2 regions of the Enterobacter wuhouensis genome follow, and region 2 is predicted to be linked to the other one. Evidence: predicted binding sites of a transcription regulator. Region 2 holds the regulator's gene; the other holds the start of a gene.
What was found. Region 2 encodes PhoB, which activates phosphate uptake and scavenging genes when phosphate is short. Its sites were predicted from a motif close to CTGTCATAAAACTGNCNNAT; they were not measured.

Region 1: the regulator PhoB is predicted to act here: its motif matches at 14,372-14,391, upstream of pstS (phosphate ABC transporter substrate-binding protein PstS).

Annotation. Positions count from the first base shown of each region.
Region 1 is NZ_CP142124.1:4,804,486-4,820,545, reverse strand. Features, by position in the region: gene rnpA (ribonuclease P protein component) at 4-363, shown strand; gene yidD (membrane protein insertion efficiency factor YidD) at 327-584, shown strand; gene yidC (membrane protein insertase YidC) at 587-2,230, shown strand; gene mnmE (tRNA uridine-5-carboxymethylaminomethyl(34) synthesis GTPase MnmE) at 2,303-3,667, shown strand; gene VPX56_RS22945 (MFS transporter) at 3,779-4,948, shown strand; gene yidZ (HTH-type transcriptional regulator YidZ) at 4,923-5,894, shown strand; gene VPX56_RS22935 (4'-phosphopantetheinyl transferase family protein) at 6,017-6,763, shown strand; gene VPX56_RS22930 (NADPH-dependent FMN reductase) at 6,800-7,366, shown strand; gene adeP (adenine permease AdeP) at 7,458-8,795, opposite strand; gene yieH (6-phosphogluconate phosphatase) at 8,961-9,626, shown strand; gene phoU (phosphate signaling complex protein PhoU) at 9,707-10,432, opposite strand; gene pstB (phosphate ABC transporter ATP-binding protein PstB) at 10,446-11,219, opposite strand; gene pstA (phosphate ABC transporter permease PstA) at 11,267-12,157, opposite strand; gene pstC (phosphate ABC transporter permease PstC) at 12,157-13,116, opposite strand; gene pstS (phosphate ABC transporter substrate-binding protein PstS) at 13,243-14,283, opposite strand; gene glmS (glutamine--fructose-6-phosphate transaminase (isomerizing)) at 14,561-16,060, opposite strand, start outside.
Region 2 is NZ_CP142124.1:1,106,592-1,122,651, reverse strand. Features, by position in the region: gene secF (protein translocase subunit SecF) at 1-386, opposite strand, end outside; gene secD (protein translocase subunit SecD) at 397-2,244, opposite strand; gene yajC (preprotein translocase subunit YajC) at 2,272-2,604, opposite strand; gene tgt (tRNA guanosine(34) transglycosylase Tgt) at 2,627-3,754, opposite strand; gene queA (tRNA preQ1(34) S-adenosylmethionine ribosyltransferase-isomerase QueA) at 3,808-4,878, opposite strand; gene acpH (ACP phosphodiesterase) at 4,971-5,552, shown strand; gene VPX56_RS05320 (peroxiredoxin) at 5,680-6,282, shown strand; gene malZ (maltodextrin glucosidase) at 6,338-8,155, opposite strand; gene proY (proline-specific permease ProY) at 8,295-9,668, opposite strand; gene brnQ (branched-chain amino acid transporter carrier protein BrnQ) at 9,750-11,069, opposite strand; gene phoR (phosphate regulon sensor histidine kinase PhoR) at 11,479-12,774, opposite strand; gene phoB (phosphate response regulator transcription factor PhoB) at 12,796-13,485, opposite strand; gene sbcD (exonuclease subunit SbcD) at 13,672-14,877, shown strand; gene sbcC (exonuclease subunit SbcC) at 14,874-16,060, shown strand, end outside.

The DNA of each region.
Region 1 (16,060 bases), 1.1 Mb from region 2:
TGAGTGGTTAAGCTAGCATTTCCCAGGGAGTTACGTTTGTTAACTCCCACTCATTTCACTTTCGTCTTCCAGCAGCCACTACGGGCTGGCACGCCGCAAATCACCATCCTCGGCCGCCAAAATTCGCTGGGGCATCCCCGCATCGGTCTCACAGTCGCCAAGAAAAATGTTAAGCGTGCGCATGAACGCAATCGGATTAAACGTCTGACGCGTGAAAGCTTCCGTTTACGTCAGCACGAACTGCCTTCAATGGATTTCGTGGTGGTGGCGAAGAAAGGGGTTGCCGACCTCGATAACCGTGCTCTCTCGGAAGCGTTGGAAAAATTATGGCGCCGCCACTGTCGCCTGGCTCGCGGGTCCTGATAGCCCTCATTAGGGTCTATCAACGCCTGATTAGTCCGCTACTCGGGCCACATTGCCGTTTCACGCCAACATGCTCAAGCTACGGAATTGAGGCATTGCGCAGGTTTGGAGTGATAAAAGGCAGTTGGTTGACGGTGAAACGCGTATTAAAATGCCACCCTTTACACCCAGGTGGAGACGACCCCGTCCCTCCAGGACCCTTTGATACCAGAGAACACTAACGATGGATTCGCAACGCAATCTTCTTATCATCGCTTTGTTGTTCGTGTCTTTCATGATCTGGCAGGCATGGGAGCAGGATAAAAATCCTCAACCCCAGCAGCAGACCACGCAGACCACGACCACCGCAGCGGGTAGCGCCGCCGACCAGGGCGTACCGGCCAGTGGCCAGGGGAAACAGATTACGGTTAAGACCGATGTGCTTGAGCTGACTATCAACACCCGTGGTGGTGATGTTGAGCAGGCGCTGCTGTTGACCTACCCGAAAGAGCTGAAGTCTACCGAACCGTTCCAGTTACTGGAAACCACACCTGAGTTCCTGTATCAGGCTCAGAGCGGCCTGACCGGTCGTGATGGCCCGGATAACCCGGCTAACGGTGCGCGTCCACTGTATAACGTCGAGAGTGATACCTTTGTACTGGCCGATGGTCAGAACGAACTCGCTATCCCGATGACGTACACCGACGCGGCAGGCAACACCTTTACCAAAACCTTCACCCTGAAACGCGGTGAATATGCGGTGAACGTGGGCTATAGCGTACAGAACGCCGGTGAGAAACCGCTGGAAATCTCTACCTTTGGTCAGCTGAAGCAGTCCATCAATCTGCCGTCTCACCGTGACACCGGAAGCAGCAACTTTGCGCTGCATACTTTCCGCGGCGCGGCGTACTCCACGCCTGATGCGAAGTACGAGAAATACAAATTCGACACCATTGCCGATAACGAAAACCTGAACGTCAGCGCTAAAGGCGGCTGGGTGGCAATGCTGCAGCAGTATTTCGCAACAGCATGGGTGCCAAATAACGACGGTACCAACAACTTCTACACCGCGAACCTCGGCAACGGTATTGCAGCCATCGGCTACAAATCTCAGCCGGTTCTGGTGCAGCCGGGTCAAACCGGCAAGCTGGCAAGCACCCTGTGGGTCGGCCCGGAAATCCAGGATAAAATGGCTGCCGTTGCGCCGCACCTGGACCTGACCGTTGACTACGGTTGGTTGTGGTTCATCTCTCAGCCGCTGTTTAAGCTGCTGAAGTTCATCCACAGCTTCCTGGGTAACTGGGGCTTCTCCATCATCGTTATCACCTTTATCGTTCGTGGCATCATGTACCCGCTGACTAAAGCGCAGTACACCTCCATGGCGAAGATGCGTATGCTGCAGCCGAAAATTGCGGCGATGCGTGAGCGTCTGGGCGATGACAAACAGCGTCAGAGCCAGGAAATGATGGCCCTGTATAAAGCAGAGAAAGTGAACCCGCTGGGTGGTTGCTTCCCGCTGCTGATTCAGATGCCAATCTTCCTTGCGCTGTACTACATGCTGATGGGCTCCGTTGAGCTGCGCCACGCGCCGTTCGCACTGTGGATCCATGACCTGTCCGCACAGGACCCGTACTACATCCTGCCGATCCTGATGGGCGTGACGATGTTCTTCATCCAGAAGATGTCGCCAACCACCGTGACCGACCCGATGCAGCAGAAGATCATGACCTTCATGCCGGTCATCTTCACCGTGTTCTTCCTGTGGTTCCCGTCAGGTCTGGTGCTGTACTATATCGTCAGCAACCTGGTGACCATCATCCAGCAGCAGCTGATTTACCGTGGTCTGGAGAAGCGTGGCCTGCATAGCCGCGAAAAGAAAAAGTCCTGATTCGGTAAGTTAACGCTAAAATAAGGGCGGTCGATTGACCGCCTTTTTTATTTGTATTGAACGAGACCAACCATGAGCCATAACGACACTATCGTCGCCCAGGCAACCCCACCGGGACGCGGTGGTGTAGGCATTCTGCGCATCTCCGGCCTGAAGGCGCGCGAGGTGGCCGAAGCGGTGCTGGGTAAACTGCCAAAGCCGCGCTACGCTGATTATCTGCCGTTTAAGGACACCGACGGCACGCCGCTGGACCAGGGCATTGCGCTGTGGTTCCCCGGCCCGAACTCCTTTACCGGCGAAGACGTGCTGGAGCTGCAGGGCCACGGCGGCCCGGTTATCCTCGACCTGCTGTTAAAACGTATTCTGACGCTGCCTGGCCTGCGCATTGCGAAGCCGGGCGAGTTCTCCGAGCGTGCCTTCCTCAACGACAAGCTCGACCTGGCGCAGGCCGAGGCGATTGCAGACCTGATCGACGCCAGTTCCGAACAGGCGGCCCGCTCCGCGCTTAACTCGCTGCAGGGCGCATTCTCCGCCCGCGTAAATCACCTTGTGGAAGCACTTACTCACCTGAGGATCTACGTGGAAGCGGCTATCGACTTCCCGGACGAGGAGATCGACTTCCTCTCTGACGGCAAAATCGAAGCCCAGCTCAACCAGGTGATGAACGATCTCGACGCCGTACGTGCCGAAGCGCGCCAGGGCAGCCTGCTGCGTGAAGGGATGAAGGTCGTCATTGCTGGTCGCCCTAACGCCGGGAAATCGAGCCTGCTGAACGCCCTGGCGGGCCGTGAAGCGGCAATCGTGACGGATATCGCCGGAACCACCCGCGACGTCCTGCGCGAGCATATCCACATCGACGGGATGCCGCTGCACATCATCGACACCGCCGGCCTGCGCGATGCCAGCGACGAGGTTGAGCGTATCGGTATCGAACGCGCCTGGCAGGAGATCGAGCAGGCCGACCGCGTGCTGTTTATGGTGGACGGCACCACGACCGACGCCGTGGACCCGGCGGACATCTGGCCAGACTTTATCGCCCGTCTTCCGGCCAAGCTGCCGATCACCGTGGTGCGTAACAAAGCGGACGTCACCGGCGAAACGCTGGGCATCAGCGATGTGAACGGTCACTCACTGATTCGCCTGTCAGCGCGTACCGGTGAAGGCGTTGACGACCTGCGCAACCATCTCAAGCAAAGCATGGGCTTTGACACCAGCATGGAAGGTGGATTCCTGGCGCGTCGCCGTCACCTGCAGGCGCTGGAAGAGGCGGCAAACCACCTTGTTCAGGGCAAAGCGCAGCTGATCGGCGCATGGGCAGGCGAGCTGCTGGCGGAAGAGCTGCGCCTGGCGCAGCAGAATCTGAGCGAGATCACCGGGGAGTTTACGTCGGACGATCTGCTGGGAAGGATTTTCTCCAGCTTCTGTATTGGTAAGTAATTCCCGCTAATCCAGGGTGATTTCCTGCCAGGAAATCATCTTTGTCCAAATGGCAACTCGCCTTATCACTATCCACCCCCTATTCTGCATGCCTGCATCAATGGGGGATTTATGGTTCGTTTTTTGTTTTGTAGTTTTGCGCTGGTACTGCTGTATCCGTCCGGCATTGATATGTATCTGGTGGGACTCCCCCACATCGCCCGCGACCTGGGTGCCAGCGAAGCGCAGCTGCATATCGCGTTTTCGGCCTACCTCGCGGGGATGGCCTCGTCGATGGTATTTGCCGGGAAGATCGCGGATAAAGCGGGCCGTCAGCCTGTCGCTATTACAGGTGCCATCGTGTTCGCACTGGCTTCCGCGCTCTGTTCCCTGGCACATGACAGCACGCTGTTCCTGTCCGGACGCTTTATTCAGGGCATTGGTGCCGGTGGCTGCTACGTCGTGGCGTTTGCGATTTTGCGCGATACCTTGAGCGCCCAGCGCCGCGCCAAAGTGCTCTCAATGCTCAACGGCATAACCTGCATTATTCCGGTGCTGGCCCCCGTTGTGGGGTACCTGATCATGCTGAAATTCCCGTGGCAGAGCCTCTTCTGGACCATGGCAGCCATGGGCGCGCTGGTCTTTGTTCTGTCCATCACCGTGCTGAAAGAGACCCATCCGGGTTCGCAGAGTGCGGGACACGCCGCAACGATTCACCCCGCCGAAAAGCTGCTGAACCGCTTTTTCCTCAGCCGTCTGGCCGTGACCACGCTCAGCGTGGCGGTGATCCTGACCTATGTAAACGTTTCCCCTGTGTTGCTGATGGAGACGATGGGCTTCGATCGCGGCGAGTATTCCACCGTAATGGCGCTAACCGCGATGGTGAGCATGGCCGTCTCGTTCTCCACGCCGTTTGCGCTGAATATCTTTAGCCAGCGCACGCTGATGTTGACGTCACAGGTGCTGTTCCTCGCCGCAGGGGTGACTCTGGCAACAGCCAGTTCGCACGCGGTGATGCTGGTGGGAATAACCCTTATCTGCGCCGGGTTCTCCGTCGGTTTTGGCGTGGCGATGAGCCAGGCGCTCGGCCCGTTCTCGCTGAAGGCGGGAGTGGCCAGTTCCGTTCTGGGCATCGCGCAGGTCTGCGGGTCGTCGCTGTGGATTTGGCTGGCCGCCGTCATTGGCCTGAACGCGCTGAATATGCTGATCGGGGTTCTGATTGGCTGTAGCATACTGTGCATTATCTTACTTATGGCCATCCAGCCCGCGGCGAAATATGAAGAAGCCCATCAGCAGCCTTGATCTTAACCTGTTGCTTTGCCTGCAGCTTTTGCTGCAGGAGCGCAGCGTCACTAAAGCCGCAAAGCGAATGAACGTGACGCCGTCTGCGGTGAGTAAATCGCTGGCAAAGCTGCGCGACTGGTTCGACGATCCGCTGTTTGTGAAAACGCCGTTAGGGCTGCTGCCTACCCCGTTAACGGTAAGCCTGGAACAGGACCTGGCGGACTGGATGCAGATTGGCAATCAGATCCTCGACAAATTCCACCACGACTCCCCCGGCGGCCTGACGTTCGTGCTGGCCGCCGAAACGCCGCTGATGCTGATCCGCTTCAATAGCCTGCTGGAGCAGGTGAACCAGCGCTATCCGCAGGCGACGGTGAAGATGCGCCACTGGGATTATGATTCCCTGGACGCCATTACGCGTGGCGAGGTGGATCTTGGCTTCACCGGGCGCGAAACGCATCCGCGCTCCCGTGAGCTGTTGAAGCTCATGCCGTGGTTTATTGATTACGAGATCCTGTTTAGCGACCGTCCGTGCGTGTATCTTCGTGAAGATCACCCGGCGCTTCAGGAAGAGTGGGATCTGGAGACGTTTCTGCGCTACCCGCATATCAGCATCTTCTGGGAGCGCAGCGACACGTGGGCGCTCGACGAAGTGCTGAAAGAGATGGGGCGTGAACGCAATATCGCCATGAGTCTGCCCGGCTTTGAGCAGTCGATGTTTATGGCGGCACAGCCGGGGCATAATTACATCGCCACCGCGCCGCACTACTGCCATCACTACAATCAGCTCCACCAGCGCAAGCTGATCGCGCTCCCCATTCCCTTCGATGAGGCGCAGGCTGAAAAGCTGACCGTGCCCTTCACCATGATCTGGCATAAACGGAACAGCCATAACCCCAAAATTCTCTGGTTGCGTGAGACAATCAAAGCGCTGTACGCCGCTCCAGGTCCTGTTTTTGCCTAAGAAAATGTAAAGTTCGGTCCTAAGTCTTCTCTTACCTCCATTTACTGATTAAAACAGGAGTCAAGTTAAGCGATAATCATGTAACCGTTTAACCGATTACGACCATTATCAAGGAGCGAAAAATGGCTACGCACTTTGCAAGAGGGACTCTTACAGAAGGACGCCTCGTATCGGCAAGAATTTCTTCAGCATGTCACAGCGAGGCACTCAAGCTTCCGGAACACCGCCGGTCACGCTTTTTGGCATCACGAGCCCTGCTCGCCGAGCTGCTTTTCATGCTGTACGGCATCAGTGAACTGCCGGACATCATTACTCAACCCGAAGGTCGCCCTGTCTTTGCCGACCCGGAACATCCCCGTTTTTCGATAGCCTACGCGGGTAATATTGTTGGCGTCGCGCTCACCACCGAAGGGGATTGCGGGCTGGATATGGAACTTCAGCGCGCCACCCGCGGCTTCCACGGCGCTAACCCGCACGACGACTATCCGCTCTCCAGCAATGAAAAGCTGTGGGTGCGCAACCAGAGCGATCCCATCGAGGCCCGAGCCCAGCTCATCACCCTGCGCCAGAGCATCCGCAAGCTCTGCGGTTGCGCCTCAGACGACGCCAGCCTGCTGCAGCTGCTGCCTGGCTCCGGACGCCTGCGTGCGACCAAAGCCGCGCTGGTCGAAGCGCTCAGCGACGCTGAGGACGTGTTGATCTGGTCTGTTGCGGTGACCCCTGCGATTGAGCGGCTGAGAATCTGGGAATTTGACAGCAAGCACGGATGGCGTAGCCTTCCTGATGTGCCCGAGCGCGCCAACGAGCCCGCCGCGCGCCTGATGCGATTAACCAGTTTACCGGCAGAAAAAGCATTTACCCTTAGCTGATCCGTTCAGGGTCATCATGATGAAACAGGAGTAATCATGTCTGATACGTTGAAAGTTGTTACGTTACTGGGAAGCCTGCGCAAAGGTTCATTCAACGGGATGGTTGCCCGCACGCTGCCGCAGCTGGCACCGGCAGGTATGGAGATTGCCGCGTTGCCGTCCATCGGCGAAATTCCGCTTTATGATGCGGATGTGCAGCAGGAAGACGGCTTTCCGCAGAGCGTGGAAGCGCTTGCTGAGCAGATCCGTCAGGCCGACGGCGTGGTTATTGTTACGCCGGAGTACAACTACTCGGTTCCGGGCGGCCTGAAGAACGCCATAGACTGGCTTTCTCGCCTGCCGGAGCAACCGCTCGCGGGCAAGCCGGTGCTGATCCAGACCAGCTCTATGGGGGCCATTGGCGGCGCGCGCTGCCAGTATCACCTGCGCCAGATCCTGGTGTTCCTGGATGCAATGGTGATGAACAAGCCGGAATTTATGGGCGGTGTGATTCAGAACAAGGTCGACCCGCAGACGGGTGAAGTGGTGGATCAGAGCACGCGCGATCATCTGTCTGGCCAGCTGACGGCGTTTGGGGATTATATTAAGCGGGTTAAAGCCTGATAAAAAAGCCCGGTGGCGCTAGCGCTTACCGGGCCTACACTCGTCAGTAGGTCAGGTAAGCGAAGCGCCACCTGACACCACAAACCGCACCTTAGTGCGCGTCAATAAATACAATCTTCAGTACAAACAGCAGCGCCACAACGATCACGCACGGGCTGAGTTCGCGGAAGCGGCCGGTACCGATCTTCATCACGCAGTAAGAGATAAAGCCCAGCGCGATACCTTCGGTAATCGAGAAGCTGAACGGCATCATCACCGCGGTAATAAACGCCGGAACGGCTTCCGTTAAATCTTCCCACTTCACGCGCGCCAGGCTGGAGGTCATCAGCACGCCTACGTAGATCAGCGCGCCTGCTGCCGCATACGGTGGAACCATACCCGCCAGCGGAGAGAGGAAGATCACCAGCAGGAACAGAATACCCACGACCACCGCCGTCAGGCCGGTACGGCCGCCCACGGACACGCCGGAAGAAGATTCAATGTACGCGGTAACAGACGAGGTTCCGATAAAAGCACCGGTCACAGAGGAGACGCTATCCACAAACAGCGCCTGCTTCATGCGCGGGAATTTGCCTTTCTCATCCGCCAGACCCGCTTTGTCGGTCACGCCGATCAGCGTACCGGAGGAGTCAAACAGGTTCACCAGCATGAAGGAGAAAATCACGCCCGCCAGACCGAGGTTAAACGACCCAGCCAGATCCACGTGACCAATCACGGTAGAGACGCTCGGCGGCGCGGAGACGATACCGTGGAATTGCACATCGCCCAGCATCCAGCCCAGCAGCGTAGTGACCACGATGGACACCAGCACCGCCGCGTGAATATTGCGGGAGGCCAGAATCGCGATGATAAAGAAGCCCAGCACGCCCAGCAGCACGCTGTGGGAGGTCAGGTTGCCGATGCTCACCAGGGTTTCCGGGTTCGCCACGATCACACCGGCGTTTTTCAAACCCATCATGCCGATGAACAGGCCGATACCGCTGGTGATGCCCACGCGCAGGCTCACCGGGATATTGGCAATCATCCAGTAGCGCACGCGGAAGATGGTCAGCAGCAGCAGTCCAACGGCGCCCCAGAAGATAGCGCCCATGCCAACCTGCCACGGCAGGCCCATCGCCTGAACCACCACGAACGCAAAGAACGCATTCAGACCCATTGCCGGAGCCAGCGCCACAGGCAGATTAGCGAACACGCCCATCAGGATGCTGCCCAGGGCCGCGATCAGACAGGTAGTCACGAAGACGGCGCTGGTATCCATGCCAGCAACGCCCAGAATTTGTGGGTTAACAAAAACGATATACACCATCGTCAGGAAGGTGGTGAAACCGGCAATCACTTCGGTGCGTGCCGTCGTGCCGTGCTCGCGCAGTTTGAACACGCGCTCAAGCAAACCCTGACCAGATGTCTGGGTAGTGTGTTGTTGACTCATCATCAATTTCCGAACAAGGAGGGAAAATTCGTCGCTATCCTATACCAAAATGCGACAATAGTGGCGGTTACGAGATACTTTTTTCATTGATTTTGCTTATACGGCAACGATTGCGTGTCGTTAAACTGCCGTACGTAAACGTTAAACTTGTTAAAAGGGAAAGGCATGTCCGGAATTGAAGCGGTATTTTTCGACTGCGACGGTACGCTGGTCGACAGTGAGGTCATTTGTTCTCGCGCGTATGTTGCCATGTTCCAGGAATTTGGCATTACCCTCGATCTCGACGAGGTGTTCAAACGCTTTAAGGGCGTGAAGCTCTACGAAATCATCGACATCATTAACCAGGAGCACGGTGTGGATCTGGCAAAAGCGGATCTGGAACCCGTTTATCGCGCCGAGGTCGCACGCCTCTTCGACTCGGAGCTGGAGGTTATTGCCGGCGCAAACGCGCTGCTGGATGCGATGACGGTGCCCATTTGTGTGGTCTCTAACGGCCCGGTCAGCAAAATGCAGCACTCGCTGGGCAAGCTGGAGATGTTGCACCACTTCCCGGAAAAACTGTTCAGCGGCTACGATATCCAGCGGTGGAAGCCCGATCCGGCCCTGATGTTCCATGCGGCGAAAGCGATGAACGTCAACGTGGAAAACTGCATTCTGGTGGATGACTCCGCAGCGGGGGCGCAGTCGGGTATTGATGCGGGCATGGAGGTGTTTTACTTCTGCGCCGATCCGCACAACAGGCCGATCGATCATCCAAAAGTGACGACCTTTACCGATCTGGCGCAGCTGCCAGCGCTGTGGAAGGCGCGCGGATGGAATATTACTCGCTGAGTTTACCTCTCCCCAGGGGAGAGGGAGAAAACCGAATTGTTCCCTCTCCCCATGGGAGAGGGTTAGGGTGAGGGTAAAAATCACTCTTTCGGATCTTTACCCGCCAGCAGCTTGTCCAGCTCGTCGCCGCCCACGTGACGGAAGTCCTGCCCCTTCACGAAGTAGAAAATGTATTCGCAAATATTCTGGCAGCGGTCGCCGATACGCTCGATGGAGCGCGCGCAGAACAGCGCGGTCAGCACGCTTGGGATGGTTCGGGAATCTTCCATCATGTAGGTCATCAGCTGACGCACGATGCCTTCATACTCCTGGTCGACCTTCTTGTCTTCACGGTAGATACGCACCGCTTCGTCAAGATCCATACGCGCAAAGGCATCCAGCACGTCGTGCAGCATCTGCACGGTGTGGCGGCCCAGCGACTCCAGGCTCACCAGCAGCGGCTGGTGCTGCTGGGAAAACTTCTCCAGCGCCGTGCGGCAGATTTTATCCGCTACGTCACCGATACGTTCCAGCTCGGCGATGGTTTTGATGATCGCCATCACCAGGCGCAGGTCGCTCGCCGTCGGCTGACGTTTCGCGATAATGCGCACGCAGGCTTCGTCGATCGCCACTTCCATCATGTTGACGTTATGGTCGCCTTCGATCACGCGCTTCGCCAGCTCGCTGTCCTGGTTATGCATCGCCGTGATCGCATCAGAAAGCTGCTGCTCGACCATGCCGCCCATGGTCATCACCTGGGTGCGGATGCTTTCCAGCTCTGCGTTGAACTGGCCGGAAATGTGTTTATTAAGATTGAGGTTGTCCATGGTTCACTCCAAATCAACCGTAGCGGCCAGTAATATAATCTTCAGTTTGTTTCTTAGCGGGCCTGGTGAACAGCGCGTCCGTATCGCTGAACTCAATCAACTCGCCCAGGTACATAAACGCGGTGTGATCGGAACAACGCGCAGCCTGCTGCATGTTGTGGGTCACGATAACCACGGTGTAATCCTGCTTCAGCTCGGTGATCAGCTCTTCAATACGCCCGGTTGAGATGGGGTCCAGCGCTGAACACGGCTCATCCAGCAGCAGCACTTCCGGGCGAATGGCGATACCGCGCGCAATACACAGGCGCTGCTGCTGACCACCGGAGAGAGAGTACCCGCTCTGGTGCAGCTTATCTTTGGTTTCGTTCCATAATGCGGCCTTGGTCAACGCCCACTGCACGCGCTCGTCCATATCCGTACGGGAAAGCTTCTCAAACAGACGCACGCCAAAGGCGATGTTGTCGTAAATCGACATCGGGAACGGCGTGGGCTTCTGGAACACCATGCCCACTTTCGCGCGCAGCAGGGCGATATCCTGGGCCTGGGTCAGAATGTTTTCGCCGTCGAGGATGATTTCACCCTCGGCGCGCTGCTCCGGATAGAGCGAATACATCTTGTTAAAGGTGCGCAGCAGCGTGGATTTACCACAGCCAGACGGACCGATGAATGCCGTGACCTGGTTCTTCGCGATATCCAGGTTGATATTCTTCAGGGCATGGAATTTGCCGTAGTAGAAGTTCAAATCACGAACCTGAATCTTACCCGGGGCAGTATCAACCATACTCATTGACTCATTTCCTCATTCGACGCCGCGAGCTGCCGCGCCGTAAAAAATTAACCGTGTTTCTTCTTCGCGAAAATGACGCGCGCCAGAATGTTCAGCAACAGTACGCAAAGGGTGATGATCAGCACCCCGGCCCAGGCCAGCTGCTGCCATTCCACGAATGGGCTCATCGCAAATTTAAAGATTGTCACCGGCAGGTTGGCAATCGGCTGCATCATGTCGGTGCTCCAGAACTGATTGGAGAGCGACGTAAACAGCAGCGGCGCCGTTTCACCCGCAATACGCGCAACGGCCAGCAGGATGCCGGTCATAATCCCGGAGATTGACGCTTTTAGCGTAATCGCGGAGATCATCTTCCATTTCGGCGTGCCCAGTGCGTAGGCCGCTTCGCGCAGGCTGTCCGGCACCAGCTTCAGCATGTTTTCGGTGGTTCGGATAACAATCGGCACCTGCAGCAGCGCCAGGGCAATCACCCCCGCCCAGCCGGAGAAGTGCTGCATCTGCGCCACCACCACGGTGTAAACGAACAGACCGACAACGATAGACGGTGCGGACAGCAGAATATCGTTGATGAAGCGAATGACTTCAGCCAGCCAGGATTTACGTCCGTACTCCGCCAGGTAGATACCCGCCATGATGCCGAGCGGGGTACCGAAGACCGTCGCCCACAGGATCAGCAGGCCGCTGCCCGCGAGGGCATTCGCCAGGCCACCGCCCGCCGTGTTCGGCGGCGGCGTCATTTCGGTGAACAGCGCCAGCGACATTCCGTCGATGCCGCGAACCACCGTCGAGAACAGGATCCACACCAGCCAGAACAGACCGAATGCCATCGTCCCCATTGAGAGCGTCAGCGCGATACGGTTTTTAATGCGGCGCTTTGCCTGCATTTTGCGGCGGGATTCCGCCAGCTCGGTGGTGTTTTGCATGTCGAGAGTCGCCATTAGCGTGCCCCCTCATTTTTAGCAAGACGCATAACCATCAGCTTGGAAATCGCCAGAACGATGAAGGTGATAACAAACAGAATCAGCCCCAGCTCCATCAGCGCCGCAACGTGCAGCCCGGATTCCGCTTCGGCGAATTCGTTCGCCAGCGCAGAGGTAATACTGTTACCCGGCATGTAAAGCGAGATGCTGTCGAGCTGGTAGGTGTTACCAATGATAAAGGTCACCGCCATGGTTTCACCCAGCGCGCGACCTAACCCCAGCATGACGCCCCCGATCACCCCATTTTTGGTGAACGGAAGCACGATGCGCCAGATAACTTCCCAGGTGGTGCAGCCGATGCCGTAGGCCGACTCTTTCATCATCACCGGGGTTTGTTCGAAGACATCGCGCATAACCGCCGCAATGTACGGAATAATCATGATGGCGAGGATCACGCCAGCCGCCAGAATACCGATACCGAATGCCGGGCCTGCGAACAGCGCGCCTACAAACGGAATGGCAGAAAGCACGTTACCCACCGGCTCTTGGAAGTAGGTGGCGAACAGCGGAGCAAAGATGAACAGGCCCCACATGCCGTAAACGATACTCGGAATGGCTGCCAGCAGTTCGATGGCGATGCCAAGCGGGCGTCGCAGCCAGCCGGGCGCCAGCTCCGTCAGGAACAGGGCAATGCCAAAGCTCACCGGAACCGCAATCAGCAGGGCGATGAACGAGGTCACCAGCGTGCCGTAGATCGGCACCAGCGCTCCAAAGACTTCGTTCGGCGCGTCCCACTCTTTGGTCCACAGGAAGGAGAAACCGAATTTCTGGATGCTCGGCCAGGAGGAGAAAATCAGAGACACGATAATGCCGCCCAGCAGCAATAGCACAATCAGCGCAGCCAGTTTTACCAGCGCGCTGAAAATCATGTCACCTTTTTTACCCGGAGGGTTAAATGCAGGCTTGGTTGCAGCCATAAATCACTCTTCTGTTAAACGCGTTTACGAAATCGCCCGGTGGCGCTGGCGCTTACCGGGCCTACAGCCGGAACCGTAGGGCGGGTAAGCGCAAGCGCCACCCGCCATTTTCGTCAGAATGCTAAATTAATACAATGCCTTACCGCTGCTGTCCTTCACGTTGGTTTTCCATGCAGCACGAATCTGCTCAACCACGCTGTCCGGCAGGCTGGCGTAATCCAGGTCGTTAGCCTGTTTGCCGCCATTTTTGTATGCCCAGTCGAAGAACTTCAGCACTTCTGCACCCTGCTCAGGCTTCTTCTGCTCTTTGTGAACCAGAATGAAGGTGGTAGAGGTGATTGGCCACGCCTCGTCGCCTTTCTGGTTAGTCAGATCCTGCGCGAAGGATTTGCTCCAGTCAGCGCCTTTGGCGGCGTTGGCGAAGTTTTCTTCGGTCGGGCTAACCGGTTTGCCGTCGGCAGATACCAGCTTGGTGTAGGCCAGGTTGTTCTGCTTCGCGTAAGCGTACTCTACGTAACCGATGGAGCCCGGCAGACGCTGTACGAACGCGGCGATACCGTCGTTACCTTTACCGCCCAGACCGGTAGGCCAGTTCACGGTAGAGCCGGCACCGACTTTCGATTTCCACTCTTCGTTCACTTTCGCCAGGTAGCTGGTGAAGACGAAGGAGGTACCTGAACCGTCAGCACGACGCACCACAGCGATGTTCTGTGAAGGCAGCTTAACGCCCGGGTTCAGTTTGGTGATGGCTTCGTCATCCCATTTTTTGATTTTACCCAGGTAGATGTCGCCCAGGGTTTTGCCGTCCAGCACCAGCTCGCCTGATTTCAGGCCAGGGATGTTAACGGCCAGCACAACGCCGCCGATGACGGTCGGGAACTGGAACAGGCCTTCCTGATTCAGTTTCTCATCAGACAGCGGGGCATCTGACGCGCCGAAATCAACGGTATTAGCGGTAATTTGTTTTACGCCACCGGAGGAGCCGATACCCTGATAGTTAACCTTATTACCGGTTTCTTTCTGGTAGGTATCTGCCCATTTGGCATACACCGGCGCAGGGAAGGTTGCACCAGCGCCAGTCAGGCTTGCTGCTGCGAATGCAGAGAAAGCGCTCATCGATAAGGTCGCGGCGACAACAGTTGCGACAGTGGTACGCATAACTTTCATAATGTCTCCTGCAAGGATTTCGTAAATCATTGTTTAAGTGGCTACGATGAGCAAAATAGGACAAACAGGTGACAGATAAATGTACGAATTATGACAGTTTTATGACAACGAAAATTTCACTTAAGAAATAGCAAAACTGTATATATTTATCAGAGAGTTAGATTAAAAGATGACGACAGGATTTCAGTAATATTTTCTTTATGTGACACTGAAAAAATAGCTGAAAATGACGGATTGTCATAAAAAAAGCTCCACCCGAAGGTGGAGCCTGGAAGGATTATTCGACGGTAACGGACTTCGCCAGGTTACGCGGCTGGTCTACGTCGGTGCCTTTGATCAGCGCAACGTGATAGGCCAACAGCTGCAGCGGAACGGTGTAGAAGATTGGCGCAATGACCTCTTCCACATGCGGCATCTCGATGATGTGCATGTTGTCGCTGCTGGCAAAACCGGCATCTTTATCTGCAAAGACGTACAGGACGCCGCCGCGGGCGCGCACTTCTTCGATGTTGGATTTCAGTTTTTCCAGCAGTTCGTTGTTAGGAGCCACAACGATGACCGGCATATCCGCATCAATCAGCGCCAGCGGGCCGTGCTTCAGCTCGCCTGCCGCGTAGGCTTCCGCGTGGATGTAAGAGATCTCTTTCAGCTTCAGCGCGCCTTCCAGCGCAATTGGATACTGATCGCCACGGCCCAGGAACAGGGCGTGATGTTTGTCAGAGAAATCTTCCGCCAGCGCTTCAATGCGTTTGTCCTGAGACAGCATCTGCTCGATACGGCTCGGCAGCGCCTGCAGGCCGTGAACGATATCGTGCTCAACGGAAGCGTCTTCGCCTTTCAGACGCGCCAGCTTCGCCACCAGCATCAGCAGAACGGTCAGCTGAGTGGTAAAGGCTTTGGTGGAGGCCACGCCGATTTCGGTACCCGCCTTGGTCATCAGCGCCAGATCGGATTCACGCACCAGGGATGAACCCGGCACGTTACAGATAGCCAGCGAACCCAGGTAGCCCAGCTCTTTTGACAGACGCAGCGCGGCCAGCGTATCCGCCGTTTCGCCTGACTGGGAAAGGGTGATCATCAGGCTGTTACGACGCACCGCGGATTTGCGGTAGCGGAATTCAGACGCGATTTCCACATCGCACGGCACGCCCGCCAGGGATTCAAACCAGTAGCGAGAGACCATACCGGAGTTATAGGAGGTGCCGCAGGCCACGATCTGAATATGCTCAACCTTGCCGAGCAGTTCGTTGGCGTTTGCGCCTAGCTCGCTCAGGTCAACCTCACCGTGGCTGATGCGCCCGGTCAGGGTGTTTTTGATGGCGTTCGGCTGCTCGTAGATCTCTTTCTGCATGTAGTGACGGTACGCGCCTTTATCGCCCGCGTCGTACTGCAGGTTTGACTCGATCTCCTGACGTTTCACCTGCTCGCCTTTGGTATCGAATACGGTCACGCTGCGGCGCGTCACTTCCGCGATATCGCCCTCTTCCAGGAAGATAAAGCGACGGGTAACCGGCAGGAGCGCCAGCTGATCGGAAGCGATGAAGTTTTCGCCCATGCCCAGACCGATAACCATCGGGCTACCTGAACGCGCTGCCAGCAGCGTGGACGGGTCGCGGGAATCCATGATCACCGTGCCGTAGGCACCGCGCAGCTGAGGGATGGCGCGCAGTACCGCTTCACGCAGCGTGCCGCCCTGCTCCAGCTCCCAGTGCACCAGGTGAGCAATCACTTCGGTGTCGGTTTCTGAGACAAAGGTATAGCCACGCGCTTTCAGCTC
Region 2 (16,060 bases):
TTAACCGTTGCATCCTGGCTGGTCGTTTCGTTAATAACCTGTACGACCTTGCTGCCCAGCTCCTGGCTGCCGTTAGCATCGTGCACCGGCGGCATACGCACCATGATGTCACGGCTGCTGCCGAAGTTCTGCAGCAGCGGCTCTTCGAAGCCCGCTTTCTGCAGAGACAGACGCATTTCGTCCATATCGACCGGTTTTTCCAGGGTAATTTCAATCACCGTACCACCGGTGAAATCGAGCCCCCAGTTAAAGCCCTTCACGCCCATAATGACGATGGACAGAATCAGCAGAAAACCTGAAATGCCGAAGGCCCAGTAGTCCCAGCGCATAAAGTCCCAGACTTTACGGCCATGGTTCAATTGTTCAACAGTATATTCCTGTGCCACAACGCACTCCTCAGATAGACAGCTTTTTGACGCGCTTGCCGCCGTACAGCAGGTTCACGATGGCACGGGTGCCGACAATAGCGGTAAACATCGACGTTGCGACACCGATACCGGTAGTAATCGCAAAGCCTTTGATCGCGCCAGTACCCACTGCATACAGGATAAGAACCTTAATCAGTGTTGTTACGTTCGCATCGAAGATGGAGCTGAACGCGCCTTTATAGCCTTCTTCAATCGCCTGCTGCACAGAACGACCGTTGCTCAGCTCTTCTTTAATACGTTCGTTTATCAGTACGTTGGCGTCGACCGCCACCGCAAGGGTAAGCACGATACCCGCAATACCCGGCATGGTTAGCGTCGCCCCCGGCAGCAGGGACATGATGCCGATAATCAGCACCAGGTTCGCCACCAGCGCAGAGGTCGCAATCAGACCAAACTTCTTGTAGAAGAAGATCATGAAGAGGATGGACACCACCAGGCCGGCCAGACACGCTTCCAGACCCTGTTTGATGTTCTGCATACCCAGGGTTGGACCGATGGTACGTTCTTCAACAATCTGAATCGGCGCAATCAGCGCACCGGCACGCAGCAGCAGCGAGAGCTGACGCGCTTCGTTCGGGTTGCTGATACCGGTGATGCGGAAGCTGTTACCCAGACGAGACTGGATGTTGGCGATGTTAATCACCTCTTCCTCTTTCACCAGCACCGCACGACCGTTGGCATCTTTCTTACCGCTGTCTTTGTACTCCACGAACAGGGTCGCCATCGGTTTGCCGATGTTGTCCTTGGTGAAGTTAGACATGATGTTACCGCCCGCGCTATCCAGCGAGATGTTAACCTGCGGCTGGTTGTACTCATCCTGGCTTGAAGTGGAGTCGGTGATGTGGTCACCGGTCAGGATCACGCGTTTGTACAGCACAACCGGCTGACCTTCGCGGGTCTGTTTCACTTCGGAGTCGCCCGGGATACGGCCAGAGGCGGCAGCGGACTGATCGACGTTGGAGTTAACCAGACGGAATTCCAGGGTTGCAGTCGCGCCCAGAATCTCTTTCGCACGCGCGGTATCCTGGATACCCGGCAGTTCCACCACGATACGGTCAGCACCCTGACGCTGTACCAGCGGCTCGGCCACGCCCAGCTGGTTTACACGGTTACGCAGAATGTTGATGTTCTGCTGAACGGCGTATTCACGCGCTTCGCTCAGACGCGCATCCGTCATCACCGCACGCAGCTGGTTGCTGCCCTGAGAGGTGATCACCAGATCGCGGTGACGCTGAGACAGATAGGTCACAGCCTGGTCACGCGCCGCGCTGTCGCGGAAGGTGATGCTCATGCCGTAGTTATCTTCTTTGCGCACGGTAGTGTACGCGATGCCTTTGTCGCGCAGATCGCTGCGCAGGCTGTCGATATTCTGTTCCTGCAGCTTGCCGAGCGCGGTATCCATATCCACTTCCATCAGGAAGTGAACGCCACCACGCAGGTCAAGACCGAGTTTCATTGGCTCTGCGTTCAGCGCAGCCAGCCAACGTGGGGTTGCAGGAGCAAGGTTAAGCGCCACGACGTATTTATCACCCAGCACGCCCATCAGCGCTTCACGGGCGCGGAGCTGCGTGTCGGTGGTGTCGAAGCGAGCAAGAATTGCGCCCTCTTCCAGTGCCACAGACTTAGCGGTAATTTTTTCTTCTTGTAACGTTTTCTGGACCTGGATCAGCGTTTGCTCACTGGCGGCGACACCGCGCGCGCCAGTGATTTGAACGGCCGGATCCTCACCATACAGGTTGGGAAGCGCGTACAGCAGGCCGACGATAATCACGACGACCAGCATGATGTACTTCCACAAAGGATAACGGTTTAACACGGCAGTTCCCTTTGGGAAAAGTTGGGATTACAGCGCCTTCATGGTGCCTTTCGGCAGAACGGCAGCTACGAAGTCACGTTTGATAACCACTTCAGTGGTATCGTTCAGAGCGATAGCAATGTAGCCGCTTTCAGCTACTTTGGTCACGCGACCGACCAGGCCACCGTTGGTCAGCACTTCATCGCCTTTCGCAATGGAGTTCATCAGGTTTTTGTGCTCTTTGGTGCGCTTCTGCTGTGGACGCAGGATCATGAAGTAGAAGATCAGACCGAACACAACCAGCATCAGAATCAGAGACATTGGGCTGCCCTGCGCTGGAGCGCCTGTTGCTGCTACCGCATCAGAAATAAAAAAGCTCATTCAAATTCCCTCATTATTAAAATTAATCAACGTTCAAAGGTGGGACATCCCGGCCCTGACGTTGGTAGAAATCAGTCACGAAGCTCTCTAATTTACCCTCTTCGATAGCCTTACGTAAACCAGCCATTAAGCGCTGATAATAACGAAGATTATGAATGGTATTGAGACGCGCGCCCAAAATCTCGTTGCAACGATCGAGATGATGCAAATACGCGCGGGAATAATTGCGACAGGTATAGCAATCGCACTCGGAATCGAGCGGGCTGGTGTCACTCTTATGCTTCGCGTTACGGATTTTTACCACGCCGTCGGTCACGAACAGATGGCCGTTACGCGCGTTACGGGTTGGCATCACGCAGTCGAACATATCAATGCCGCGACGAACGCCTTCCACCAGGTCTTCTGGTTTCCCCACACCCATCAGGTATCGTGGTTTGTCCGCCGGGATTTGCGGGCAGACATGCTCCAGAATGCGGTGCATATCTTCCTTCGGCTCACCCACAGCCAAACCGCCGACAGCGTAGCCATCAAAGCCTATCTCTACCAGACCTTTAACGGAGATATCGCGTAAATCTTCGTAAACGCTGCCCTGGATGATGCCGAACAGCGCATTTTTGTTCTGTAAGGAGTCAAAACGGTCGCGGCTACGCTGAGCCCAGCGCAGGGACATCTCCATGGAACGTTTGGCGTAATCCCAGTCCGCCGGGTACGGCGTGCATTCGTCGAAGATCATCACGATGTCGGAGCCGAGATCGTACTGAATCTCCATCGATTTTTCCGGATCGAGGAAAATCGGATCGCCGTTGATCGGGTTACGGAAGTGAACGCCCTTTTCGGTGATCTTACGAATATCGCCCAGGCTGAAGACCTGGAAGCCGCCGGAGTCGGTCAGGATGGGGCCTTTCCACTGCATGAAGTCGTGCAGGTCGCCGTGGAGCTTCATGATCTCCTGACCCGGACGCAGCCACAGGTGGAAGGTGTTGCCGAGGATAATCTGTGCGCCAGTGGCTTCAACTTCTTCCGGCGTCATCCCTTTTACGGTGCCGTAGGTGCCCACAGGCATAAACGCGGGGGTTTCTACCACGCCGCGATCAAACACCAGGCGACCGCGACGCGCGCGGCCATCGGTGGTATCGAGTTCAAATTTCATTTTTTCTCCGACGTCAGAAAAACAGTCCAACGTTGTAAAACGGTGCCGCGGAGTTATTCCCCGACACGCTCATTCAAAGCCAGCGGATTGTACGTGATAAACATCGCGTCCCCGTAGCTAAAAAAGCGATATTTTTGTTCTACCGCAGACTTGTAGGCGTTCATCGTATGCTGATAACCCGCAAAGGCGGAAACCAGCATAATCAGCGTCGATTCAGGCAGATGGAAGTTGGTCACCAGCGCGTCAATCACTTTGTACTGATAGCCCGGGTAGATAAAGATCTGCGTATCGCCAAAGAACGGCTCGATTAAATCCGTTTTCGCGGCCTGCGCGGCGCTCTCAAGCGAGCGCACGGACGTGGTCCCGACGGCAATCACGCGGCTGCCGCGGCCTTTTGCCGCCAGCACCGCATCCACGACCTCCTGCGGCACTTCGGCGTATTCAGAGTGCATGATGTGGTCTTCGATGCTGTCCACGCGCACGGGCTGGAAGGTCCCTGCGCCGACGTGCAGCGTCACGAACGCCATCTCAATGCCTTTGGCGCGCAGTTTTTCCAGCAGCGGCTCGTCAAAGTGCAGGCCCGCAGTCGGTGCCGCCACCGCGCCAGGCTTCTGGCTGTAGACGGTCTGGTACAGCTCGCGGTCGGCCTCTTCGTCCGGGCGCTCAATGTACGGCGGCAGCGGCATGTGGCCGATGGCGTTCAGGATATCGAGCACCGTACGCTCGTCGTTGAATTCCACCTCGAACAGCGCGTCGTGACGTGCGGTCATGGTCGCCTTAATGCTCTCGTCATCGCCCAGCAGCAGTTCGGCACCCGGCTTCGGCGCCTTGGAGGCGCGAATATGTGCCAGAATACGCTTATCATCGAGCATACGTTCGACCAGCACTTCAATCTTGCCGCCGCTGGCTTTACGGCCAAACAGGCGCGCCGGGATCACGCGGGTATTGTTAAAGACCAGCAGATCGCCAGGGTTGAGCTTATCGAGCAAATCGGTGAAAGTACCGTGCGTCAGCTCGCCCGTAGGCCCGTCCAGTGACAGCAAGCGACAGCTGCTGCGCTCAGGCATGGGATAGTGAGCAATCAGGGATTCGGGTAGTTCAAAGGAGAAATCGGCGACGCGCATGACGTATACTCGTGACTTAAAAACAGGCGGCATAGTCTAGTGCTCACACCCTTTTGCTGCAACAACTAGCCGCTTCCGGACAAATAAAACGCATGAATTTTCTCGCTCACCTGCATCTCGCTCACCTCGCCGACAGCTCACTTTCGGGCAATTTGCTGGCCGATTTTGTACGCGGTAACCCCGCGGAGGACTATTCCCCCGAGGTTGTCGACGGGATTTTTATGCACCGCCGCATCGACGTGTTGACCGATAACCTGCCGGAGGTGACGGAGGCTAAAGCCTGGTTCCGCCCCGAAACGCGCCGCGTTGCGCCGATCACGCTCGATGTAATGTGGGATCATTTTCTGTCGCGCCACTGGGAACAGCTGTCGCCGGAGATGCCCTTGCCGGATTTTGTGCGCTATGCCCGCCAGCAGGTGTCGATCATCCTGCCCGACTCGCCGCCGCGCTTTGTGAATCTGAACAACTATCTCTGGTCCGAACGCTGGCTGGAGCGCTACCGCGAGATGGATTTCATTCAGAACGTGTTGAACGGGATGGCGAGCCGTCGCCCGCGTCTGGACGCGCTGCGCGACTCCTGGTATGACCTGGACGAACATTACGATGCGCTGGAAACGCGATTCTGGCAGTTTTATCCGCGCATGATGGCGCAGGCGAAAAACAAACAGCTGTGACTCTATTTATATTGATAGGTGAAATCTTATTGAACGATTGTCGCCACCTCTTTGTCTTATTCCCGAACACTCTCTATACTGGCCCGCGTTGCGTTCCAAATAACCTTAGTATCTACAGGAGAATCATATGGTTCTGGTAACTCGTCCGGCTCCGGATTTTACAGCTGCAGCAGTTCTGGGCAACGGTGAAATCGTTGAAAACTTCAACTTCAAACAGCACACCAACGGTAAAGCGACCGTTCTGTTCTTCTGGCCAATGGACTTCACTTTCGTTTGCCCGTCCGAGCTGATCGCGTTCGACAAACGTTACGAAGAATTCCAGAAGCGTGGCGTAGAAGTTGTTGGCGTCTCCTTCGACTCTGAATTTGTACACAACGCATGGCGTAACACCCCTGTCGACAACGGCGGCATCGGTGCGGTGAAATACGCGATGGTTGCGGACATCAAACGCGAAATCCAGCAGGCTTACGGTATCGAACATCCGGACGCTGGCGTTGCGCTGCGCGGTTCCTTCCTGATCGACGCAAACGGCATCGTACGTCACCAGGTAGTGAACGATCTGCCGCTGGGTCGTAACATCGACGAAATGCTGCGCATGGTTGACGCGCTGCAGTTCCACGAAGAGCACGGTGAAGTGTGCCCGGCTCAGTGGGAAAAAGGTAAAGAAGGTATGAACGCGTCTCCAGACGGCGTGGCTAAATACCTGTCCGAGAACGTATCCAGCCTGTAATCGGCACGGTTTACGAAAAAGGCCCGCTTATGCGGGCCTTTTTGTTTGTTGCCGATCAGTTCCCGAACCAGACGGAGGCGGAAATAGCGGGTAACGAGAGTATCCCTTCCTGAATCGTGCCCTTGCCCTCCTTCAGCTGCCACGCCTTCACGTTGAGCAGCGGCGAGTCGTCCAGCACCACTTCACAGGCCTCACCCCGATTTATCGCCACCAGCACGCGCTGCTGGTTGTAGACGCGGGCAAACACCACCACGTTGTCGTGGGCATAAACCACCTGGCAGCCGCCGTAGCGCAAAGCCTGATTCTGCTTGCGCAGCGTAGCCATGCGCTGATACAGGCTGAACAGCACCTTGTCCTGCTTCTCTGGCTCCCACGGGAAGGTTTTGCGGCAGAACGGATCGTTATTCCCATCCAGCCCCACTTCGTCTCCATAATAGATGCACGGCACGCCCGGCCAGGTGAAGAGCCAGGTCACCGCCAGCGGCAGACGCGCCACATCCTTGCCGAGCAGGGATTTAAAGCGCGCGGTGTCGTGGCTATCGAGCTGGTTAAACATCCGCAGCTGCTGCTGGTGCGACAGGCCGGCCCGGTAGTTGTCCATCCACGCCATGCAGGTTTCAGCGTCGATATGATTGGGATCGTAAGAAATGTCGGTGTTAGCGAGGAATCCCCACAGCGGGAAGGTAAACCCGCGATAGTTCATCGACGCATCCTCCGCATCGTTCTGCAGCCACTGCCGAGCGTCGCCGAAGTGCTCGCCAAAGACAAACGCCTCCGGCTGAGCCTGTTTTGCGGAACGGGTGATGCCCGCAACGTGCTGAAGATTGTTTCGCGCCCCGCCCGCTTCGCCGAGCATATGCACCACGTCCAGACGCCAGCCGTCCATGTTCCACGGCGCACTCAGCCAGTGGCGCACAATGCTGTCCTCCCCGCCGTAAATTTCATTCACGAGCGTGGGTGACTGGAAATCGAGCTTTGGCAGGCTGGCATAGCCGAGCCAGTCGAGCGCGCGCCCCTCGTCGTTGAAGCTGTACCAGTCGCGCTGCGGCGAGTCCGGGTTATGGCACGCGCCCCCCATCGACTGGTTATGGCGATCAAACCAGGCGTGAGAGTCGCCGCTGTGGTTAAACACGCCATCCAGTATCAGGCGCATGCCCGCATTTTTGGTGTTCGCACGCAGGCGCAGCAGCGCCTCATCGCCGCCAAACTGTTCGTCAACGTGGCGATAATCCTGAGTATCGTATTTGTGCACGCTTGGCGCTTTAAATACCGGGTTCAGGTACAGCGCCGTCACGCCGAGCGTTTTCAGGTAGGGAAGTTTTTCGCTGATGCCGTCGAGATCGCCGCCGTAAAAGGTTGAGCCACCGGCCTGGGCGGTCACCGGTTCATCCCATTTTTTCAGGATGACGTCATGACCGGCCGCATGGTGGTAATAGACCTTGTCCTGAGCGGCAGTGCGTTTTTCGCTGCGCGCAAAGCGGTCCGGGAAAATCTGGTAAAACACCTGGTCGTTAACCCACTGCGGCCCATTGTCCGGGAAGTCGACGGCAAATTGCTCCAGCCGCGCAGGGGGAAACCGGCTGAACCCCTGCGGGGTAAACCACAGCTGACGGTTGTTCCACAGCAGCTTGAAGCCGTAACGGCGGCGCGGCTGCCCGCTGCGCAGGTCGATATTCGCCCGCCACGCCGTCACGCCCGGCTGCGGCTGGCTGCGCTGTTTATGCATCTTGAGCGACGTTTCTTCATTATCGATTTCGGCGCGGAGCGTCACGCGTTCAGGCTGATTTTCCCCCGCCAGCCAGAGCGTGATCACAAGGTTGTCTTTGTTTTGCTTAACAAACGGGGCAACCGGAAGGTGCCAGGCATTTAACATCACGAATCCCCTTTGATGAAATTGACGTCACCTTGCCACAGGGTGGTTAAGGATAGCTCATCACGTTCGGGATTATTGGGGGAGGAGAAAGGAGGATGAGGCAAAATTCCCTCTCCCACAGGGAGAGGGAGAAAAAAGATTACTGCGCTTCTGCCAGCTGACGGTCGCGACGGCGCTTAAACATCCAGCCCACCAGCAGCAGGACGATCCACGCGAAGCCCACGTACAGAGAGATACGGGTATCCGGATGGTAGCCAATCAGGCCAATAATAAAGACCAGGAAGATCAGGCCGACGATGGTCGTCGGCACGCCGCCCGGCACTTTGAACTTCAGCGCTTTGGCCTCTTCCGGCGACAGACGGCGGCGGAACGCAATTTGCGAAAGCAGGATCATGATCCACACCCACACCGTCGCGAAGGTCGCCAGGGACGCAATCACCAGGAAGACGTTCTCCGGCATGATGTAGTTCAGGTAGACCGAGAACAGCAGCGCCACGGTCATCACCACGACCGTCACCCACGGCGTTCCGCGGCGTGAGGTTTTGGCAAACACCTTAGGCGCGCTGCCCTGCTCCGCCATGCCGTGCAGCATACGGCCTACGCCGAACACGTCGCTGTTGATCGCGGAAAGCGACGCGGTCAGCACCACAAAGTTCAGAATGCTGGCGGCAAAGGCGATGCCCATATGCTGGAAGGTCAGTACAAACGGGCTGCCGTTGGTGCCGACCTGGTTCCACGGGTAGATGGACATGATCACGAACAGCGTCCCCACGTAGAACACCAGAATGCGCATCGGCACGGAGTTAATGGCGCGCGGAATGGATTTCTCCGGGTCTTTCGCTTCACCGGCGGTAATGCCGATGATCTCGATGCCGCCGTAGGCGAACATTACCATCTGCAGCGACATCACCATGCCGAGCCAGCCGTTGCTGAAGAAGCCGCCGTTGCTCCACAGGTTATGGATGCCGGTCGGCTGGCCGCCGTTACCGATGCCCCAGATGATGATGCCGAAACCGGCGAGGATCATGATGATAATGGTCGCGACCTTGAAGAACGAGAACCAGAACTCCAGCTCACCAAACACCTTCACGCTCATCAGGTTGACGGCGCAGATGATCAGCACCACGCTCAGCACCCATATCCAGTGCGGCACCGCCGGGAACCACACGCCCATATAAATCCCAAACGCGGTCACGTCGGCAATCGCCACTATCAGGATTTCAAAGCAGTAGGTCCAGCCGGTGATAAAGCCGGCCAGCGGGCCCAGGTTTTCCTGCGCATAGCGGGAGAAAGAGCTGGCGGACGGGTTATGAACCGACATCTCACCCAGCGCGCGCATGATGATATAGGCCGCCACGCCGCCGATAATATAGGCCAGCAGCACGCTTGGACCGGCCATTTTGATGGCATCTGCCGAGCCATAAAAAAGGCCGGTACCGATAGCAGAGCCCAGCGCCATAAAGCGGATGTGGCGCGTGCTTAGCCCACGTTTAAGTTTGTTAGTGCTTTCCATTTAAATCTTGCCATTCAACACGAAAAAAACAAAAAACCACGGGGCCTTAAGCCCCGTGGTTAAACAGTTTGCTGCCGTTGATTAATGGGCGTTCGATGCAACCTCACGCCCTGCAGCACGGTCCCAGATAATCGCCAGAACCAGCGCAACAACGGTAGGCATCAGCCAGGCCAGGCCCTGCTCGGAGAGCGGCAGACGCTGTGTCCAGGCGGGCAGGATTTCTGCGAAGGCCGATGCTTTAATTCCGTCAAGGATACCAAAAATCAGGCTAATGAACATGGCTGGCGCAATAATTCGCGACGCGTTGTTCCACCATGGACGGGTAAAGCTCAGCACCACCAGCACGATGCACGGCGGATAGATGGCCGTCAGCACCGGAATAGAGACCTGGATCAGGTGGCTCAGACCGAGGTTCGACACCGCCATAGAGAAGATGCCGAGGATAAACACCAGCGTGCGGTAAGAGAGCGGCAGATACTGGGCAAAGAACTCTGCGCAAGCGCAGGTCAGGCCAACCGCCGTCACCAGACACGCCAGGAAGATCAGCACGGCCAGCAGCATACTGCCCGCACCGCCAAAGGTGTGCTGAACGTAAGCGTGCAGGATAGCCGCACCGTTCGCATTCTGGTCAACCAGCGTTGCGCTATCAGAGCCCAGGCGGAACAGCGCCAGATACAGGAGCGTCAGGCCAACACCGGCCATCAGGCCAGCCCAGATGGTATAGCGGGTCAGCAGGCGCGCTTCGGTCACGCCGCGAGAACGCGCGGCGTTAACGATAACGATACCAAACACCATCGCGCCCAGCGTATCCATGGTCAGGTAGCCGTTAACGAAGCCGTTAGAGAAGGCCGCGTTCTGGTACGCATCCATCGCCGTGCTGATAGGACCGGCTGGCCAGACGATAGCGGCAACCGCCAGCACGATCAGCGCGACGATTTTCAGTGGAGCCAGGAAGTTACCCACGGTATCCAGCAGCTTGCCAGGATAGAGGGAAACCAGAATCACGATCGCGAAGTACACCAGGCTGTAGATAAACAGCGGCATCGCGCCGTCACCCGTTAGCGGAGCGATCCCCACTTCGAAGGAGACGGTCGCCGTGCGCGGAGTCGCAAACAGCGGGCCAACGGCCAGATAGCAGACGGTCGCCAGCAGAACGCCAGCCACTTTGCCAATCGGGGTGCTGAGACTGTCCACGCCGCCGCCGACTTTCGCCAGCGCAACAACGGTGAGGACCGGCAGGCCCACGGCAGTAATCAGGAAACCAAACGCGGCGGTCCAGACGTGTTCACCCGCCTGTAAGCCAACCATTGGAGGGAAAATGATGTTACCTGCGCCAACGAACAGCGCAAATGTCATAAAGCCCAGCGCGATGATGTCACGCGATTTTAAGTGATGGGTCATAAAACCTTACTGCCTGTGGATGTGGTGTTGAAAACGTTGAGAATTTCGCCATCCCTCGCGGGACAATACAGCGGAAAATTTACTCAATTTCAGCGGGATATGCTCCCGTCCTGGCGTGGCGAAGAATAGTTTTTCGATTTACCACGCAAATACAGTCGGTCTGACAGTATATGGGGGGCAATTTAAACGCTTATAACGTTTAAAGGCAAGGAGGGATCGTAAAACCAGAACAATATGCCAGCATGAAAATACAGACCAGCATAATACGCCAGTTATAAGAAAAACGCATGGCTAATCATGCGAACAAAAAAGCATCAACCGTATAAAATTCACTCGCGTTTCGCTTGACCGCAAAGCAAACAGGCCAGCGTGCGCTGGCCTGTGGAAAGGTAAAATGACACGCCTGCCGTCAGGCGATCTTTTTGGCAATTAATCGTTCCGGGATGACGAAGCTAAAGCGGGTTCCCTTCCCCACCGTGCTCTGTATATCAAGACGGCTTTCATGGTGGTTCACGGCATGTTTCACAATCGCCAGCCCCAGGCCACTCCCTCCTGTCTGCCGGGATCGCGCTTTATCCACACGGTAAAAGCGCTCGGTCAGGCGTGGAATATGCTCTGGGGAAATGCCCGGCCCGTTGTCCTCAACGCTAAATTCCGCGCCCGTCGACGTATGCTGCCAGCGCACCCGAATATGCGTCCCTTCCGGCGTATGGTTCACCGCGTTATACACCAGATTGGAGACAGCGCTGCGCAACTCATCTTCGCTGCCAAGCACCTTGAGACTGTTATCAACCTCAAAGGTAAGCTCGTGTTTTTTATGGCTGAGCGTCTGCGCTTCACGCTCAACAACCCGCAGCATCATCGGCACGTCGATGGTGTCAGTCAGCGCGAGCGAAGGCGCTGCCTCAATTTTCGAAAGCGTAAGCAGCTGCTTAACCAACCCTTCCATCCGGTGCGTTTGCTCACGCATGGTGTGCAGCGCTTTCTCGCGCGGCGCCCCTTCCAGCGTTTGCTCCTGCATCATCTCCAGGTAGCCCTGAAGCACCGTCAGCGGCGTGCGCAGCTCGTGGCTAACGTTGGCAAAGAAGTTACGCCGCGCCCCTTCCAGCTGGTGCATCTGGGTTACATCGCGCGCCACCATCAGCCACTGCCGATCGCTGTAGGGCATCACGCGAATTTCCAGGTGCCGGCCATTATTGAGCTTCAGATTGTGCGGGCGGGTAAAGTCACGCTTTTTCAGATACAGCGTGAACTCCGGATAGCGCAGAAGGTTGAGGATGTTCTGTCCGTTATCGTCCGGCCAGCGCAGGCCAAGAAGCTGCTGTGCCAGGCCGTTACACCAGAAGATGGTCCCTTCTTCTGTGGTCAGAATGACCGCATCCGGCAGCGACTCCGCGCCGCTGCGGAAACGCTTGATCAGGCTTCCCAGCTCGCGGCGGCGCTTTTTATTACGCATCTGCATCTGGTGCAGACCGTATAAGAGCGGCTCCCAGCTCCCGCTTCCCGGCGGAGGCGTCATACTTCTGTCAACCCACAGCCACCAGGAAAGGCGCAGCAGGTTCCAGAAATGCCAGATCAGTAATCCCGTAACCGATGCCAGCAAAAACCAGGGCAGATGTCCAAGAAAGGCCCCCAGAATGAAGGCCGGAATACAGCATAAGATCAGTTCAAAGACGAGCCTTTTCCATGACAGACGTTCCAGCACGCGTCACACTCCTGTCATTGTTCAGAAACGGGTTGAGAAACGATAACCCGTGCCGCGGACCGTCTGCACCATGCGATCGTGGCCGCTCAGTTCCAGCGCTTTACGCAGGCGGCGAATATGGACGTCAACCGTCCGGTCTTCGACATAGACGTTAGTCCCCCAGACGTTATTCAGCAACTGCTCGCGGCTGTAGACGCGTTCCGGATGGGTCATGAAGAAGTGCAGAAGTTTAAATTCGGTAGGCCCCATATCGAGGGGATTTTCGCCCGTCATCACCCGGTGTGAGGTGGGGTCAAGGCTCAGGCCCTGCATCTCGATCACCTCTTCCACCGCCATCGGGGAAATGCGGCGCATCACGGCTTTGATGCGGGCGACCAGCTCTTTCGGGGAGAACGGCTTGGTGATGTAATCGTCCGCGCCGGTTTCCAGACCGCGCACGCGATCTTCCTCTTCACCGCGCGCCGTGAGCATCACCACCGGAATATCGCGGGTCATCGCTTCACGCTTGATGTGTTTGATGAACTGCAGACCAGAGCCGCCGGGCAACATCCAGTCCAGCAGAATCAGGTCGGGCCAGGGTTCATTCAGCTGGTTCACCGCGCTGTCATAATCTTCCGCTTCAACCGGCTGGAAGCCATTTTGTTCGAGCACGAAGCACACCATTTCACGAATTGGAGCTTCATCTTCTACGACCAGAATACGTCTCGCCATACTTTGCCCTGTCTTATCTTATTAAGTTACAAGTTTGTAATGCGGCGTCATTATGCGTCAGATTTATGACAGATTTATGAAAAACAGTACCACTATAAATGGCAAACTGTTGTTTTATTACAGCGGTTATTTTCCGCCCCCTGAAAGTTTATAATCCCCTCCACCATTTTTTGCCACGGATCTGTTATGCGCATACTTCACACCTCGGACTGGCATCTGGGTCAAAACTTTTACAGCAAAAGCCGCGCTGCTGAGCATGAAGCGTTCCTGAACTGGCTGCTGGACACGGCCCAGTCTCGCGAGGTTGACGCGATTATCGTGGCGGGTGACATCTTTGATACCGGCTCGCCGCCGAGCTATGCGCGCGAGCTTTATAACCGCTTCGTGGTGAATCTGCAGCAAACGGGCTGTCATCTGGTTATTGTTGCTGGCAACCACGACTCCGTGGCGACGCTCAATGAGTCGCGCGACATTCTGGCCTTTCTCAATACTACCGTGGTCGCCAGCGCCGGACACGCGCCGCAGATCCTGAAAAAACGCGACGGCACGCCGGGTGCGGTGCTGTGCCCAGTTCCCTTCCTGCGCCCGCGCGATATCGTGCAAAGCCAGGCGGGACTGTCCGGCGGCGAAAAACAACAGCATCTGTTACAGGCCATCACCGACTATTATCACCAGCAGCATGCCGATGCCTGCGCCCTGCGAGGCGACCAGCCGATTCCGGTGATTGCGACCGGGCATCTCACCACCGTCGGGGCCAGTAAAAGTGACGCCGTACGTGACATCTATATCGGTACGCTGGACGCCTTTCCGGCGCAAAACTTTCCGGCCGCCGACTATATCGCGCTCGGGCACATTCATCGGGCGCAAATCATCGGCGGCTGCGAGCACATTCGCTACTGCGGATCGCCTGTCTCGCTCAGCTTTGATGAAACCGGCAAAGCAAAATCCGTGCACCTGGTGAGCTTTAGCGAGGGCAAACTCAGCGCCGTTGAGACGCTGGAGGTGCCCGTCACCCAGCCGCTGGCGGTGCTAAAAGGCGATCTGGCGGCCATCACTGAGCAGCTCGAACAGTGGCGTGGTGCCGAGCAGGTTCCGCCCGTCTGGCTGGATATCGAAATCACGACCGACGACTACCTGCACGATATGCAGCGGAAAATTCAGGCGCTGACGGAAGACCTCCCCGTGGAGGTTTTACTGGTGCGCCGCAGCCGGGAACAGCGCGAGAAAATTCTGTTAAGCGCACAGCGTGAAACGCTTAGCGAGCTCAGCGTTGAAGAGGTATTTGAGCGTCGGCTATCCCAGGAAGAGATTGACGACGTGAAGCGCAAAAGGCTTACCGAGCTCTTTGCGCTTACCCTGCACGCGCTCAATGACGAGGAAGAAAACGCATGAAAATTCTGAGCCTGCGTCTGAAGAACCTCAACTCACTCAAGGGCGAGTGGAAGATCGACTTTACCGCCGAGCCCTTTGCCAGCAACGGTCTGTTTGCCATCACCGGCGCGACCGGGGCAGGTAAAACCACCCTGCTCGACGCCATCTGTCTGGCGCTTTATCACGAAACGCCGCGTCTGCAGAAGGTGTCGCAGGCGCAAAACGACCTAATGACGCGCGACACCGCCGAGTGCCTGGCGGAAGTGGAATTTGAGGTAAAAGGCGTTGCCTATCGCGCCTTCTGGAGCCAGAACCGCGCCCGCAACCAGCCGGACGGGAACTTACAAGCACCGCGCGTAGAGTTGGCGCGCTGCGAAGACGGCAAGATCCTGGCCGACAAGGTCACGGATAAACTGGAGCAAATCGCGACGCTCACCGGGCTGGACTACGGCCGCTTTACCCGCTCAATGCTGCTCTCACAGGGACAGTTTGCCGCCTTCCTTAATGCCAGGCCGAGCGATCGCGCCGAGCTGCTGGAAGAGCTGACCGGCACCGAGATCTACGGCCAGATTTCCGCCATGGTGTTTGAAAAACACAAAGCCGCACGCAGCGTGCTTGAAAAGTGCGAGGCGCAGGCGGCGGGCGTCGTGCTGTTGAGCGAAGAGCAACAGCAGCAGTTACAGCAAAGTTTGCAGGCACTTACTGACGAAGAGAAAACCCTGCTGGTTCAGCAGCAAAACCAACAGAAAGATTTTCAGTGGCTTACGCGCCATGATGAGCTCGTGCTTGAGCAACAGCGCGTCTCCGCGATGCAGCAGCAGGCGCAGCAGGCGCTGACGAACGCTGCGCCAGAACTGGCAAAGCTCCAGCTCGCTCTGCCCGCTGCCCAGCTTCGACCGCTTTGGGAGCACCATCAGGGGCAAACCGCGCGTCTGACGCAAACCCAGCAGCGAATTATCGAAGTAAATACTCGCTTACAGGCCAAAACCGCACTGCGCGCGCGGATCCGTCATACCGCCCAGCGGAATCATGAGCAGCTTCAGACCGAACTGACGGCGCTGGCGCAGTGGCTGGCGGAGCACGAGCGCTATCGCCTGCTGGGGCAGGAGATTGCCGGCTGGCGCGCCCAGCTCTCGCAGCTTAATCGCGATAAAACGCAGTTAGCCTCGCTTGCTGCGCGGATGAGTGAATTACGCAACAGGCT